2 regions of the Pigmentiphaga sp. H8 genome follow, and region 1 is predicted to be linked to the other one. Evidence: predicted binding sites of a transcription regulator. Region 1 holds the regulator's gene; the other holds the start of a gene.

Region 1 (7,832 bases):
GCCGCTACGCGGCCGAGCGTGGCCTGGACATCGCGCAGCCGGCCGAGGACCTGGACATGGTGAAGCAGCGGGGCTATGCCGTCAGCAGGGACGAACTGATACAGGGCGCGGTGGCGATCGCCGCGCCGTTCTTCGACCGCAGCGGCCAGGTGGCGGGCTCGCTGGGCGTGTTCGGCCCCGGCGCCCGGCTGCCCGCCGAGCGCATCAAAGAATTCGGAGAACGCGTGATGCGGGAAGCCGCCGAACTGTCGCGCACGCTGGGCAGCCGGACGGCGCCCTGAGCGTGGCGGATCAGGCCCGCCGCGCGGGCGTGGCGGCCGCGCGCGCGGCCGCCAGCCGCTGCGGGTCCTGCGCCCGCAGCCGGACGTCCGGGCCCAGCCCGCTCACGTCCACGAACTGGAAACGGCGCGCCTGGTCCAGGTCCTCGATCAACGGCAGGCGCGCCATGCCCGCGCCCTCGCCCAACAGCACGGGCGCCATGTAGACCAGCAGTTCATCCACGCAGCCGGCCTGCAGCAAGGCGCCGGTCAGCACCGCGCCGGCCTCGGCATGGACTTCGTTGATGTCGTGCTGCCCCAGCCAGCGCATGACGCCGGGCAGGTCGACCCGGCCATCCGCGCCCGGCAGGCAGATGACGCGCGCGTTGCGCGCCGCCAGGTCGGCGGCGCGGCCGGCATCCTCGCGCGCCGTGAAGATCCAGGTTTCCGCGCCATCGAGCAGGCGCGCGCCGGCCGGCATGCGCAGATGCGTATCCAGCACGATCTTGCGCGGCGGGCGCGTGGTCGCCACATGGCGCACGTCCAGGCGGGGATCGTCGGCCAGCACGGTGCCGATGCCGGTCAGCACGGCGCAGCTGCGCGCGCGCCAATGGTGGCCGTCGGCCCTGGCGGCCTGGCCGGTAATCCATTGCGACCGGCCGTTGGGCAGCGCGCTGCGCCCATCCAGCGACGCCGCCATCTTGGCCCAGAGCCAGGGCGTGCCGCGGCTCATGCGGGAGACGAAGCCGACGTTCAGCGCCAGCGCCTCGTCCAGGCACACGCCTGCGGTGACGGCGATGCCCGCGGCGCGCAGCCGCGCCAGGCCTTCGCCGTTGACGCGCGGATTGGGATCGCCCATCGCCACGACGACCCGCGCCGGCGCGGCGGCGACGAGCGCGTCGACGCAAGGCGGCGTACGGCCATGGTGGCTGCACGGCTCCAGCGTGACGTAGACGGTGGCGCCTTCCACGGAAAGGCCGCGCGCCTGCGCGTCGCGCAGCGCCCGGACCTCGGCATGCGGCCCGCCCACGGGCTGGGTCGCGCCCTCGCCCAGGATCTGGCCGTCGCGCACGATGACGCAGCCCACGCGTGGGTTCGGTGAAGTCGTGTACAGAACGCCGTCGGCCAGCGACAGCGCGCGCCGCATCCAGGCGGCATCCTCGGGACGTTCGGCGATCTTGGCGCTCATCGGCGATCAGGATTTCGTGGCGGGAGGCCGGGGCCCCTGGATCTCTCGCACGACGTCGGTGAATTCGTCCACGTCCTCGAAGCTTTTGTAGACCGAGGCAAAACGGATGTAGGCGATCTTGTCGAGCTTCTTGAGTTCCTGCATGACCAGTTCGCCCACGCGCTCGGACGGTACCTCGCGCAGGCCGCTGGTCATCAGGGCTTCCTCGATGCGGGTAACGGCGGCTTCCACCGCGTCGGCGCTGACGGCCCGCTTGCGCAGCGCCAGCATCAGGCTGCCGCGCAGCTTGCCCTGGTCGTACTCCGACCGGCTGCCATTGCGCTTGACCACCGCCGGCAGCGACAGCTCCACCCGCTCGTAGGTCGTGAAGCGTCGATCGCAATGCGTGCAGCGGCGGCGCCGGCGAATGGCGCTGCCTTCTTCCAACACCCGGGTGTCCATCACCTGGGTGTCCTCATGGCGACAGAAAGGACACTTCATGTATGGTCCTCGATCCTCTGCAACCTAGAACACCCCCTCCAGGGCGCCGCGGATCCGGCTTTGCCGGTCCGCCAGCGCCGCCCCCTTGAGGGGGCGCCCGAAGGGCGTAGGGGGTGGGCCCTCCTACCCACCGTAGACCGGGAACTTCGCGGTCAGGGCGTTGACGCGCTCGCGCACGGCCGCGATGTTGGCCTCGTCGCGCGGGTTGTCCAGCACGTCGGCGATGAGGTTGGCGGTCAGGCGGGCCTCGTCTTCCTTGAAGCCGCGCGTGGTCATGGCCGGCGAGCCGACACGCACGCCGCTGGTGACGAAGGGCTTTTCCGGATCGTTCGGAATGGCGTTCTTGTTGACCGTGATGTGGGCCTGGCCCAGCGCCAGTTCGGCGTCCTTGCCCGTGATGCCCTTGGCGCGCAGGTCCACCAGCATGACGTGGCTTTCGGTGCGTCCCGACACGATGCGCAGGCCGCGCTCGACCAGCGTCTCGGCCATCACCTTGGCGTTGGCCACGACCTGGGCGGCGTACTGCTTGAACGAGGGATCCAGCGCTTCCTTGAAGGCTACGGCCTTGGCGGCGATGACGTGCTCGAGCGGGCCGCCCTGGATGCCCGGGAAGATGGCGGAATTGACGGCCTTCTCGAACTCGGCCTTGCACATGATCAGGCCGCCGCGCGGGCCGCGCAGCGACTTGTGCGTGGTCGAGGTGACGAAATCGGCGTGCGGGACCGGGTTGGGGTAGGCGCCACCGGCGACCAGGCCGGCGTAGTGGGCGATGTCCACCATGAACAGCGCGCCGTTGGCCTTGGCGATCTGGGCGAAACGGGCGAAGTCGATGCGCAGCGCATAGGCCGAGGCGCCGGCCACGATCAGCTTGGGCTTGTGCTCGGCGGCCAGGCGCGCGACCTGGTCGTAATCGATTTCCTCCTGGGCGTTCAGGCCGTAGGACAGGAAGTTGTACAGCTTGCCCGAGGCATTGACCGGCGAGCCGTGCGTCAGGTGGCCGCCCTCGGCCAGGCTCATGCCCAGCACCGTATCGCCGGGCTTGAGCACGGCCATGTACACGCCCTGGTTGGCCTGCGAGCCCGAATTGGGCTGCACGTTCACGGCATCGGCGCCGAAGATCTGCTTGGCGCGGTCGATGGCCAACTGCTCGACGATGTCCACGAACTCGCAGCCGCCGTAATAGCGCTTGCCGGGATAGCCTTCGGCGTACTTGTTGGTGAGCTGCGTGCCCTGGGCCTGCATGACGGCGGGGCTGGCGTAGTTTTCCGAGGCGATCAGCTCGATGTGCTGTTCCTGGCGCTGGTTTTCCAGCTCGATGGCGGACCAGAGTTCGGGATCGGCCTGGGCGATGGTGCGGTTGCGGTCGAACATGACGGTTTCCTTCCTGTGCAGAACGGGGGCCAACCGACGGGTTCAAAGCGACGGCCAGCCGATATGACGGAAACCGCGCCACATCGTCCTGCTGCGCCTGCGCGGCAGGGCAGCCGAAACGAAAGACGGCGTGACGCGATCTACGAATCTGCCTAACGGCTGCCCAGGCGAACGGCGGGCGGCGCGGCCGCGCCCCGGATGGGACGAACCGAACCGCCGGAACCCTGCGCTTCCTTGTGGTAAACCCACCTAGGCCCCAGGCCTAGAGTCGCCAGTCACGCAGGGTGAAGGCAAGGAGTAGTTTACCCCAGACTGGCGCGCCCCGGCACCGGTCTGCGCGGCGGCGCAACATGGGCTATCGTGGCAGCCTGACCGCGACCGACAACCGACTTCCAGGACTCTCCCGATGAAGCACCGCATCCTGCAGATCGCCTCCATCACGCCCGCCGTCGACGCCCGCCTGGCGCGCGACTACGACGTGGCGCCCCTGTGGAAACAGGCCGATCCCGCCGCCTTCCTGGCCGAGCACGGCGCCGGGTTCGAAGGCATCGCGATCCACGTGCGGGACGCCTGCGGCGCCGACATCCTGACCGCCCTGCCCAACGCCCGCGTCATCGCCAACTTCGGCGTGGGCTACGACCGGATAGACATCGACACCGCCAGGCGCCAGGGCATGCAGATCAGCAACACCCCGGAAGTGCTGGACGGCTGCGTCGCCGACCTGGCCATGGGGCTGGCGATCGACGCGGCGCGCGGCATTTCCGTCACCACCCGCTTCGTGCGGGCCGGCGGCTGGAAAACCGGCCAGCGTCCGCTGATGACGCGCGTCCACGGCAAGAACATGGGCCTGCTGGGCTTCGGCGGCATCGGCCAGGCCATCGGCCGGCGCGCCGCCGGCTTCGACATGGACGTGCGCTACCACACGCGCCGCCCGGTCGCCGGGTCCCCCTACCGGCACGAGCCCTCGCTGGTGGAACTGGCCCGGTGGGCTGATTTCCTGGTGGTGGCCTGCCCCGGCGGCGCGGCCACCCGCCACCTGGTGAACGCCGAAGTCATGGAGGCCCTGGGCCCGTCCGGCATTCTGGTCAACATCGCGCGCGGCAGCGTGGTGGACGAGGCCGCGCTGGTGCAGGCGCTGCAGGCCGGCCGCCTGGGCGGCGCGGGGCTGGACGTGTTCGAGCACGAGCCCGACGTCCCCCAGGCCTTGCTGGAGATGGACAACGTGGTGGCGGTCTCGCACATCGCCGGCTTCACCCGCGAATCGCGGGCGGACATGGAAGCCCGCGTGTGCGACAACCTGGATGCGTATTTCCGCACCGGGCAGGTGTTGAACCCGGTTCCCTAAAGCTCCATCAACTGCCGCGCGTCGGCCTGCCCACGCGCGGATTCACCCTCCCAGGTCTCGGACGCGGACCAGCGCTGGTCCAGGATGACTTCGACACCGCTCAGGTTGCCGGCATCCTGGATGGTGGTCATCAGCACTTCGAGAATGCGGCGGGTATTGACCGAAAAAGAACGAAGGTGCCGGGTGGTCAGGCATATTTCCCGCGAAATGCGGGGTTCGCATAACTCCCGGAACTTCAGTTCATTGAGTGGTCCCGCCTGGGCGGCCAGCGCCGGCACCACCGAGATTTTCCCGCCCAAGCCCAGCATGGCGTAAAGGGAATGGGTACTGGACACGTTGTCGTGCAGCTGGGCCCTGTCGTGCAGGCCCAGTTCCGGGTAGTTCTCCAGGAAGGCGCCGATGCCGGTGTCTCCCGTCAGCCCGATGTAGTCGTACTGCGCCAGGTCCGACCACTTGATCGGACCATTGGTACAGGCCAAGGGGTGGTCGTTGGGAAAGATCACGCCGAACGGGTCGGCCAGCATGGGCACGTAATTGAGCTCGGGATAGTTGTTGAGGCGGCTGCACAGGCCGAAATCGACGTCGCCGTCGAGCACGGCCCGCTCGATCTTGTCCGACCCGCCGTCGCGCACCGAAACGGTGATGGCGGGATAGGCCCGCCGAAACGCCGCCAGCGCCGGGGTCAGGATGTGCATGATCATCGACGGCGCGGCGGCGATGCGCACGTGCCCCCGCTGGCTCTTGGCGATGGCCTGGAGATCCCCGATGGCGCTGTCGAAGTCCCGCAGGATGCGCTCGGCCACGGCCTTGAAGCGGACGGCATCGTCAGTCAGGACCACGCGCCGCGTCGTGCGGTCGAACAGCTTCAGCCCGACCGCTTCCTCGAACTGCTGGATGGTGGCGGTCAGGGACGATTGCGTATGGAACAGCCGCGCGGCGGCCAGGGTGAACGAACCGGTTTCGGCAATGGCGACGAAACACCGCAGGTGACGCAGGGAAATCTTTCTCATGATGGCGAGCCTTCGAAAGACACCGCTCGAACAACCCTGGACGTGTTGCAGCGCGGTATTCGCGCCGGGCTCCCGCCGTGCGGCGTGGGCGGATCAGGTCTGGCCCGCCGTGACCGCCGTCTCGAAGCGATCGAAGAATTCTCCTGCGAGCTTCCTGGCGACTCCTTCGATCAATCTTGCTCCCACCTGGGCCAACTTTCCTGCGACCTGAGCCTGGGCATCATAGGCCAGGCGCGTACCGCCGTCAGCGGGGTCCAGCACCACATCGGCGCCGCCTTTTGCCAGGCCCGCCGCCCCGCCGCTGCCTTCGAACACCAGCCGGCAACGCGCCGGCGCCTGCGCGTCGGCGATGGTGAAGGTTCCCGAGAACCGCGCCTTGACGGGGCCGATGGCCATCACGACCACGGCCCGGTAGCGGGTGTCGTCCTCGCGCTCGACCGATACGCAGCCGGGTATGCACTGCTGCAGGATGGCCGGGTCGAACAGGCTTTCCCAGGCGGTCTGCCGATCGACGGCCAGTTGCCGTTCTCCGGTGATGTTCATGAATGGAATGTCCTTGAGGGGGTTTCGGATTCAGCCGGCCTTGGCCAGCCGGTCGCGCGCCATTTCGGTGGCCTTGACGATGCCGGCATAACCGGTGCAGCGGCACAGGTTCCCGGCCAGTTGGTCGCGGATCTGGTGTTCCGATGCGCAGCAGCCGCGCGCCAGCGCATCGCGCACCATGATGACCATGCCGGGCGTGCAGAAGCCGCATTGCAGTCCATGCGCCTCGGAAAAGCATTCGCGGATGACCGCCATCGCGGCATCGTCCTCGAAGCCTTCGATGGTCCTCACCGACCGGCCGTCGACCGCGGCCGCCAGCGTGATGCAGGCCCGCACGGGCTCGCCGTCCACCAGCACCGAACAGGCGCCGCACACGCCGTGCTCACAGCCCAGATGGGTGCCGGTCAGGCCGCAGTGGTCGCGGACGAAATCGGCCAGCGTCATGCGGTCCTCGACCTCGCCCGCCACCGGCGCACCGTTCACTGTCAATGCAAGCTTCATGTCTGCTCCTGCAAGCGCGCGCACGCGCGTACGACCATGGTCCGATGCAGATGGAACTCGTAGGACGACGCGGCCAACCCCGTAGCGTCCCGCACGTCCGCGTCCACCACCTGCCCGAGCTGCCGCGGATCGACCCGATCCCCTTCGGCCAGCAACGCCGATACGCGCCCCAGCCGGCACGGCTTGTCTCCCGCCGCACCCAGCGCCACCTCGGCCAGTTCCCGAGCCGGATCGCGTACGACGGCCGCGATGGAATGGGCGAACTCGCCCGACTTCCGGCAGAACTTCTGATAGCTCCACCGAGCCAGATCGGACAGGACGGGCACGGTCACGCCGACGAGGATCTCGTCCGGCCGCAGCGCGGTCTCCATCAATCCGAGCTGGAATCGCGCCAACGGCAGCCGGCGCTCGCCGCCGGTGCCGCGGATGACGGTTTCGGCCCCCAGCGCCAGCAGCGCCGTGGGCCAGTCCGCCGCGGGATCGGCGTGGGCCAGACTGCCGCCCAGCGTGCCGCGGTTGCGCACCGAACGAAAGGCAATGCCGCCGGCCACGTGCCGCAGGTAGCCGCGCGACGGATCCTCGATCCTGCCGTCCTCGATCATGGCGTGCGTGACGCCCGCACCGATGAACACGCGATCGTCCTCGGCCGCGCTGCGCCGCAGTTCGGCCAGTCCGGAGATGTCGATCATGGTGTCCGCCAGCGTCAGGCGCAGGTTCATCATGGGCACCAGCGACTGGCCGCCGGCCAGGAAGCGGGAGGTCTCGCCGCCGGCCGCCAGCGCCTCGTCCAGGGTCGCGGCGCGGCGATAGGAAAACGGCGCGGCCTTCATTGCACCACCTCGCCTTCCCGATGCGCGCGGGTTGCGCTCGGCGTGCCTTCGGCTGCCGCGACGATGGCGGCCCGCACGCGCTGCGGCGTCATGGGCGTTTCGTTCAGCTCGGCGCCCAGGCCGCGCAGCGCGTCGCGCACCGCGTTGGCGATCGCGGCCGGCGGCGGGATGGCGCCGCCCTCGCCCATGCCTTTCATGCCGTACTCGGTGTGCGGCGTGGGCGTCACCATGTGGCCGATCTTGATGGGCGGCGCCTCGGGCGCGCCCGGCATCAGGTAATCGCCCAGCGTCGTCGCCAGCGGCTGT
Region 2 (7,832 bases), 110 kb from region 1:
CGATGGCCTCGGGCGCCTGGTCGGTGGACGAGGGCAGGAAATCGACGCCGGCCTGCGCCGCCACGGTCTTCAACTGCTCGATGGCGGCGGGACGGTAGACGTCGGCGCTGACCACCAGCACCTTCTTCTTGCCCGTCTTGCGGCCGGCCTGGACATGGCCGCCCTCGGCCAGCCAGCGGGCCAGCTTGCCCGTGGTGGTGGTCTTGCCCGACCCTTGCAGGCCCGCCATCAGGATCACGGCCGGCGGCTGCTGGGCCAGCGACAGCTCGCTGGCGTGGGGCCCGAGGTCGCCGCCCATGAGGGCGGTCAACTCCTTGTGGACCACCCCGACCAGGGCCTGGCCCGGCGTCAGGCTGCCCGTGACGTCCTCGCCCAGCGCCTTTTCCTTGACCCGCGCGACGAACTCGCGCACGACCGGCAGGGACACGTCGGCTTCCAGCAGCGCCAGACGGACTTCGCGCAGCATTTCCTGCGTATTCGCCTCGGTCAGGCGCGCTTCCCCTTTCAGGGTCTTGACGACGCGCGACAGGCGAGCGGTAAGGTTATCGAGCATGAATGGGATTCGCTTACACTTCCATGGATATGGGAATTGTATTGCACGCACTGGCCGCGGCCGGTTACGCCTTGTTGACGGTACTCGCGTGGCGAGCCGTCTCGTCGCACCCTGAACCCCGGACCGGCTCCGCCGAGCGCCTGGGGCTGGCGCTGGTGCTGATCGTGCACGGCCTCGCGGTCCAGCAGGCCATGCTGGGGGACGGCAACCTGAAACTGGGCTTCGCCCTGGGCATCTCGGCCGCGCTGTGGCTGGGCCTGGTCGTCTTCTGGGCCGAAAGCCTGTGGGTCGCGATCGGCGGCCTGCGGCTCTGGCTGATGCCGCTGAGCGTGATCGGCACCGTGCTGCCCGTGATCTTTCCCGAGGGCCGCGTCATCGCCCACGCCGACAGCGGCTGGCTGCGCGTGCACCTGGCCATCGCGCTGGCCGCCTACAGCATGATCACCATCGCCGCCCTGCACGCGCTGCTGATGGCCTCGGCCGACCGGCGCCTGCACGATATCTCGGCCAGCAATCCGCCCCAGCCCCGGCATTCGGCCCGGGTCTACGCCCGCCTGTTCGACGCCGTGCCGCCCCTGCTGGTGCTCGAGCGCCTGCTGTTCCGGCTGATCTGGATCGGCTTCGTGCTGCTGACCCTGGCCGTCATCAGCGGCATCGTCATTTCCGAGTCGCTGTCCGGCACCGCCCTGCCGCTGGACCACAAGACCGTCTTCACGCTGCTCTCGTGGCTGACCTTCGGCCTGCTGCTGCTGGGCCGCCAGGTCTGGGGCTGGCGCGGCCGCATCGCGCTGCGCTGGACGCTGGTCGGCTTCGCCTTCCTGCTGCTGGCCTACACCGGCACCCGGTTCGTGCTCGAATTCATCCTGCACCGCTAGCCGCGCAACCGAAACCAGGACCCCCAACCACCATGGGCAAGCTACTTTTCTGGGTGTTCGTCATCGTGGCCGCGCTGCTCGTGGCCCGCATCGCCGCCCGCAGCGCCGTCAAGGGCCACCGCCGCGAATCGCGCCGCGCCGATGCCAGCCGCTTCCCGGCCGACGGCATGGTGCGCTGCGCCCACTGCGGCATCCACCTGCCGCCGTCCGAAGCCGTGCGGCGCAAGGGCTATAACTATTGCAGCCTGGCCCATTCGCTGAAGGGCCCCGGCAAATGAACACCGCCGCCCGGCTGGACGACCGGGGCTGGATCGACCACCCCGCCGTGCGCCGCGTCCCCTCCCCCAACACCGACGAACGGCCGGCCGGCACGGACGTCTCGCTGCTGGTCCTGCACAACATCAGCCTGCCGCCGGGCGAATTCGGCGGCCCCTACGTCGAGGCCCTGTTCACCAATACCCTCGACTGCGACGCCCATCCCTGGTTCGACTGCCTGCGCGGCCTGAAGGTCTCGGCCCACTTCCTGATCGACCGCGGCGGCGCCATCGTCCAGTTCGCCAGCACCGACCGGCGGGCCTGGCACGCCGGCGTCTCGTGCTACGCCGGCCGCGAGCGCTGCAACGACTTCTCCATCGGCATCGAACTCGAAGGCTGCGACACCCTGCCCTTCACCGACGCCCAGTACCGCGCCCTGGCCTGGCTGACCCCCGCCCTGCGCGCCCGCCACCCCCTGCAAGCCGTCCGCGGCCACGAACACATCGCGCCCGGCCGCAAGACCGACCCCGGCCCCGCCTTCGACTGGGCCCGCTACGGCCGCGAAACCGGCTGGACCGCCCTCCCCCTCCTGTAGAATCTCGCCCTCGCCAACCCCGGCCCGTTCAGGCTCAGGCCACGCCCGCTCTGTTTCACGCGCTGCAAATGCCGCATTTCACGCCTGCTTTGTGCACCTTTCCGCGTGAAACACGCATGGTTGCTAGCTGTCTAATAAATAGAGCCCGAATTGCCTATGCGAGCGCCGGATTCTCTCCGTCAGCAACATTTTGACACTTGCCGTACAATCAGCACCCCCCTAGAATTAGTGCCTTGCCGGTCACACACCACTAGATGTAGTGCCCGCGCTGCAAGGGAGGGGGAAAACATGGCTTATCCATACCAGCCCGGACGTGCGGCGGCGCATGCCGCTCCGCGTTTCGTCGTTAGGCCCCAAGCCGCGCTCCGGCGCGGCCTGACGCCCTTGTAATCCAGAATATTTCGCTGCAAATCCCAGAACACCGAGTACCGGCGCGGCCCCCCGCGCCTTCATGCATCCAGGAGGCCTTATGCAACTCTCGACTCCCTCGGCCCAATCGACCGCTGCGCCGCTAGCTTCCAAGCCCGCACAGACCGAAGCCGACCAGACCGCGTATTCCGACCATAAGGTCATCCGGCGCAACGGCGCCGTGGTCGGATTCGAACCCGGCAAGATTTCCATCGCGCTGACCAAGGCCTTCCTGGCCGTCAACGGCGGCCAGGGCGCTGCTTCCGCGCGTGTGCGCGAGCTCGTCGAAGGCCTGACCAAACAGGTCGTCCACGCGCTGATCCGCCGCCAGCCCAGCGGCGGCACCGTCCATATCGAAGACATCCAGGACCAGGTCGAACTGGCGCTGATGCGCTCCGGCGAGCATGACGTCGCGCGCGCCTACGTGCTGTACCGTGAAAAGCGCGCCCAGCAGCGCGCGCTGATGCACACCTCGTCCGACCAGGCCGTCGTGCACGTCACCGAGAACGGCCTGCGCATCCCCCTCGACCCCCAGCACCTGCAGGCCATCATCCAGGCCGCGTGCTCGGGCCTGGAAGAATTCGCCTCGGCCGAGGGCATCTTCAAGGAAACCGTCAAGAACCTGTACGACGGCGTCTCCACCGACGAGATCTTCAAGTCCGCCATCCTGGCCGCGCGCTCGCAGCTGGAAAAGGATCCGGCCTACAGCACCGTCACGGCACGTCTCTTGCTGCACACCATCCGCAAGGAAGTGCTGGGCGAGGAGGTCGAACAGGCTGCCATGGCCACGCGTTACGCCGAATATTTCCCGCAGTTCATCGCTCGCGGCATCGAGGGCGGCCTGCTTGACGCCAAGCTGGCCACCTTCGACCTCGCGCGCCTGGGCGCGGCGCTGAAGGATACGCGCGACCTGCAGTTCACCTACCTGGGCCTGCAGACCCTGTACGACCGCTACTTCCTGCACATCAAGGGCACCCGCATCGAACTGCCGCAGGCCTTCTTCATGCGCGTCGCGATGGGCCTGGCCCTGGAAGAAACCGACCGCGAAGCCCGCGCCATCGAGTTCTACAACATCCTGTCGTCGTTCGACTTCATGAGCTCGACGCCGACCCTGTTCAACGCCGGCACGCTGCACTCGCAGCTGTCGTCGTGCTACCTGACCACGGTGGCCGACAGCCTGGAAAGCATCTACGACGCCATCAAGGAAAACGCGCTGCTGGCCAAGTACGCCGGCGGCCTGGGCAACGACTGGACGCCCGTGCGCGCGCTGCGCAGCCACATCAAGGGCACCAACGGTGAAAGCCAGGGCGTCGTCCCCTTCCTGAAAGTGGTCAACGACACCGCCGTGGCGGTCAACCAGGGCGGCAAGCGCAAGGGCGCCGTGTGCACGTACCTCGAAACGTGGCACCTGGACATCGAGGAGTTCCTCGAACTGCGCAAGAACACCGGCGACGAGCGCCGCCGCACCCACGACATGAACACGGCCAACTGGATCCCCGACCTGTTCATGAAGCGCGTCATGGACAACGCCGAATGGACGCTGTTCTCGCCGTCCGACTGCCCCGACCTGCACGACAAGGTCGGCAAGGAATTCGAGCAGGCCTACCTGGGCTATGAAGCCAAGGTCGCCAGCGGCGAACTGAAGCTGTTCAAGAAGATCCCCGCCATGTCGCTGTGGCGCAAGATGCTGTCGATGCTGTTCGAGACCGGCCATCCGTGGATCACGTTCAAGGATCCTTGCAACATCCGCTCGCCCCAGCAGCACGTCGGCGTCGTCCACAGCTCCAACCTTTGCACCGAGATCACGCTGAACACCAACGAGTCCGAGATCGCGGTCTGCAATCTGGGCTCGGTCAACCTCGTCGCGCACCTGAAGACCAACGCCGACGGCACGGTCGAGCTCGACCACGACAAGCTGCGCAGCACGGTCCACGTCGCCATGCGCATGCTCGACAACGTGATCGACATCAACTATTACGCCGTCGACAAGGCCCGCAACTCCAATCTGCGCCATCGCCCGGTCGGCATGGGCATCATGGGCTTCCAGGACGCGCTGCACATCATGCGCGTGCCCTACGCCTCGGATGCCGCCATCGAATTCGCCGACCGCTCGATGGAAGCGGTGTGCTACTACGCCTACCTCGCGTCGACCGAACTGGCCGAAGAACGCGGCCGCTACTCGTCGTTCGAAGGCTCGCTGTGGGACCGCGGCATTCTTCCGCAGGACTCCATCAAGCTGCTGCGCGAAGAGCGCGGCGGCTACGTCGACATCGATGAAAGCGCGTCGATGGACTGGAATGCGTTGCGCGAGCGCATCAAACTGCACGGCATGCGCAATTCCAACTGCATCGCTATTGCCCCGACGGCGACGATTTCCAATATCATTGGCGTATCTGCGTGCATTGAACCGACTTATCAGAACTTGTACGTCAAATCGAATCTCTCCGGCGAATTCACGATCGTCAACGATTACTTGGTGCGTGATCTCAAGAAGCTCGGGCTGTGGGACGAGGTGATGATCGCGGATCTGAAGTACTTCGATGGCAGTCTCGCCAAGATCGACCGGGTGCCTCCCGAGCTGCGCAAGCTGTATGCGACGGCCTTCGAGGTAGAGCCCCGCTGGCTCGTGGAATGCGCGGCGCGTCGCCAGAAGTGGATCGACCAGTCGCAATCGCTCAATATCTATATGGCGGGCGCGTCGGGCAAGAAGCTGGACGAGACCTACAAGCTGGCCTGGCAGCGCGGCCTGAAGACCACCTACTACCTGCGCACCCTGGGTGCGACCAGCGCTGAAAAATCGACCGGACGCGGCGGCGAATTGAACGCCGTGCCCACGGCATCGTCCAATGCGGGAATGTCCGCGTCGGGCACCAACCTTCCGGAACCGGAAATCGTCGGGGCGGTATGCACCATGAAGCCGGGTGACCCTGGCTTCGAAGAATGCGAAGCCTGCCAATAACCCCCGCTGAACACCGGAGTCGATCTATGTTGTCTTGGGACGAAGAAGTATCCACCCCCTCCGCCACGCCGGCCATGCAGCCGGCGGGCACCGCCGCGCCGCGCGAACGCGCCGGCGCGTTCGACGAGGTCGCGCTGGCCTCGGACGCTGCCGCGTCCGGCGGCGCCTCCACGAGCCGCGTCAACATCGCGGACAAGCGCATCATCAACGGCCAGACGGACGTCAACCAGCTGGTCCCGTTCAAGTACAAGTGGGCTTGGGAAAAATACCTGGCCACCTGCGCCAACCACTGGATGCCGCAGGAAATCAACATGTCGCGCGACATCGCGCTGTGGAAGAACCCCGAAGGCCTGACCGAGGACGAGCGCCGCATCATCAAGCGCAACCTGGGGTTCTTCGTCACGGCCGACTCGCTCGCCGCGAACAACATCGTGCTGGGCACGTATCGCCACATCACCGCCCCGGAGTGCCGGCAGTTCCTGCTGCGCCAGGCCTTCGAGGAAGCGATCCACACCCATGCCTACCAGTACATCGTCGAAAGCCTGGATCTGGACGAGTCGGAAATCTTCAATGCCTACAATGAAGTTCCGTCCATCCGCGCCAAGGACGAGTTCCTGATCCCCTTCATCGACGCCATCGCCGACCCGAACTTCAAGACGGGCACGCCGGAGGCCGACCAGACCCTGCTGAAGTCGCTGATCGTCTTCGCATGCCTGATGGAAGGCCTGTTCTTCTACGTCGGCTTCACCCAGATCCTGGCACTGGGCCGGCAGAACAAGATGACCGGCGCGGCCGAGCAGTACATGTACATCCTGCGGGACGAGTCCATGCACTGCAATTTCGGCATCGACCTCATCAACACGATCAAGCTCGAGAACCCGCATCTGTGGACGCCGGAATTCCGCGAGGAAATCCGCGGCCTCTTCCGCAAGGCGGTCGAACTCGAATACGCTTACGCCGAAGACACCATGCCGCGTGGCGTGCTGGGCCTGAATGCGCCGATGTTCAAGTCGTATCTGCGCTTCATCGCCAACCGCCGCTGCCAGCAGATCGGCATCGAGCCGCTGTTCCCGCAGGAAGAGAACCCCTTCCCGTGGATGGCGGAAATGATCGACTTGAAGAAAGAACGCAATTTCTTTGAAACGCGTGTGATCGAGTATCAGACCGGCGGGGCGCTGAGCTGGGACTAGACCGCACGTAGACAGGATCAGGCGCCCTCGGGCGCCCGGCAGGGCCCGGATGAGTTCAGACGCGGCGGTTGGGGCAGGCCCCCTCGCCCAGCGCACCATCCGGCCCCTGCGCATGTTGCTTTGTCGAAGACAAAGCATAGGCGGCCGGGCAAACGGGGGTGTCATCCGGCAGGCGGGAAACCGTCTGCCAAGTCATTCGACATGGGTCGCACCGGGTGCGGGGTATGTCGAATGGCTGTGTAAAGCATTCATTAGCGCAAACTGATTCCGCTGTTGAGGTTTCGTTCACCAGCAGGGCTTGCGCCGATGAATAGCCCGTGAGGATGGTCCGAGCGGGTTCGTGTTCTGGGTCCCTGAACGTCTCGTAAAGGAGCAGACCATGGCGACAGCCAAAAAGGCCGCGAAGAAAGCGGTAGCCAAGAAAGCCCCGGCTAAGAAAGCCCCGGCCAAGAAGGCGGCAGTGAAGAAGGTTGCGGCGAAGAAGGCTCCGGCCAAGAAAGCCGCGGTGAAGAAGGTTGCGGCCAAGAAGGCCCCGGCCAAGAAAGCCGCAGTGAAGAAGGTTGCAGCCAAGAAGGCTCCGGCCAAAAAGGCTCCGGCCAAGAAAGCCGCAGTGAAGAAGGTTGCGGCCAAGAAGGCCCCGGCCAAGAAAGCCGCAGTGAAGAAGGTTGCAGCCAAGAAGGCCCCGGCCAAGAAAGCTGCCGCCAAGAAGCCTGCTGCGAAGAAGGCCCCGGCCAAGAAGGCTGCCGCTGCCAAGAAGCCTGCGGCGAAGAAGCCTGCGGCCAAGAAGGCGGCTCCCAAGAAGCCTGCTGCCAAAAAGCCTGCCCCTGCGCCCTCGACCGCGGCTGCGCCGGGCGCGAAAACGGCGCTCAACCCTGCCGCTGCTTGGCCCTTCCCTACGGGCAGCCGCCCGTAAGCCCTAATCGGAGCGCCTTGCGCTCTGGTTCAAACCCCGCCAAGGTGCAAGCTTTGGCGGGGTTTTTTGTGGCCCCCCTACGCC

The links. Region 1 encodes NrdR, which represses ribonucleotide reductase genes. Its sites were predicted from a motif close to CACNANATNTNGTG; they were not measured.
Region 2: the regulator NrdR is predicted to act here: its motif matches at 2,527-2,540, upstream of EGT29_RS22970 (ribonucleoside-diphosphate reductase subunit alpha).

What each region holds. Positions count from the first base shown of each region.
Region 1 covers NZ_CP033966.1:4,768,854-4,776,685, forward strand. The annotation lists gene EGT29_RS22460 (IclR family transcriptional regulator) at 1-281, shown strand, start outside; gene ribD (bifunctional diaminohydroxyphosphoribosylaminopyrimidine deaminase/5-amino-6-(5-phosphoribosylamino)uracil reductase RibD) at 292-1,404, opposite strand; gene nrdR (transcriptional regulator NrdR) at 1,453-1,926, opposite strand; gene glyA (serine hydroxymethyltransferase) at 2,050-3,297, opposite strand; ZMP/ZTP riboswitch at 3,452-3,586, opposite strand; gene EGT29_RS22480 (2-hydroxyacid dehydrogenase) at 3,704-4,642, shown strand; gene EGT29_RS22485 (LysR family transcriptional regulator) at 4,639-5,652, opposite strand; gene EGT29_RS22490 (CoxG family protein) at 5,746-6,195, opposite strand; gene EGT29_RS22495 ((2Fe-2S)-binding protein) at 6,226-6,696, opposite strand; gene EGT29_RS22500 (xanthine dehydrogenase family protein subunit M) at 6,693-7,526, opposite strand; gene EGT29_RS22505 (xanthine dehydrogenase family protein molybdopterin-binding subunit) at 7,523-7,832, opposite strand, start outside.
Region 2 covers NZ_CP033966.1:4,879,629-4,887,460, forward strand. The annotation lists gene ffh (signal recognition particle protein) at 1-553, opposite strand, end outside; gene EGT29_RS22955 (inner membrane protein YpjD) at 577-1,428, shown strand; gene EGT29_RS22960 (PP0621 family protein) at 1,461-1,706, shown strand; gene ampD (1,6-anhydro-N-acetylmuramyl-L-alanine amidase AmpD) at 1,703-2,278, shown strand; gene EGT29_RS22970 (ribonucleoside-diphosphate reductase subunit alpha) at 2,748-5,645, shown strand; gene EGT29_RS22975 (ribonucleotide-diphosphate reductase subunit beta) at 5,672-6,835, shown strand; gene EGT29_RS22980 (histone H1-like DNA-binding protein) at 7,215-7,748, shown strand.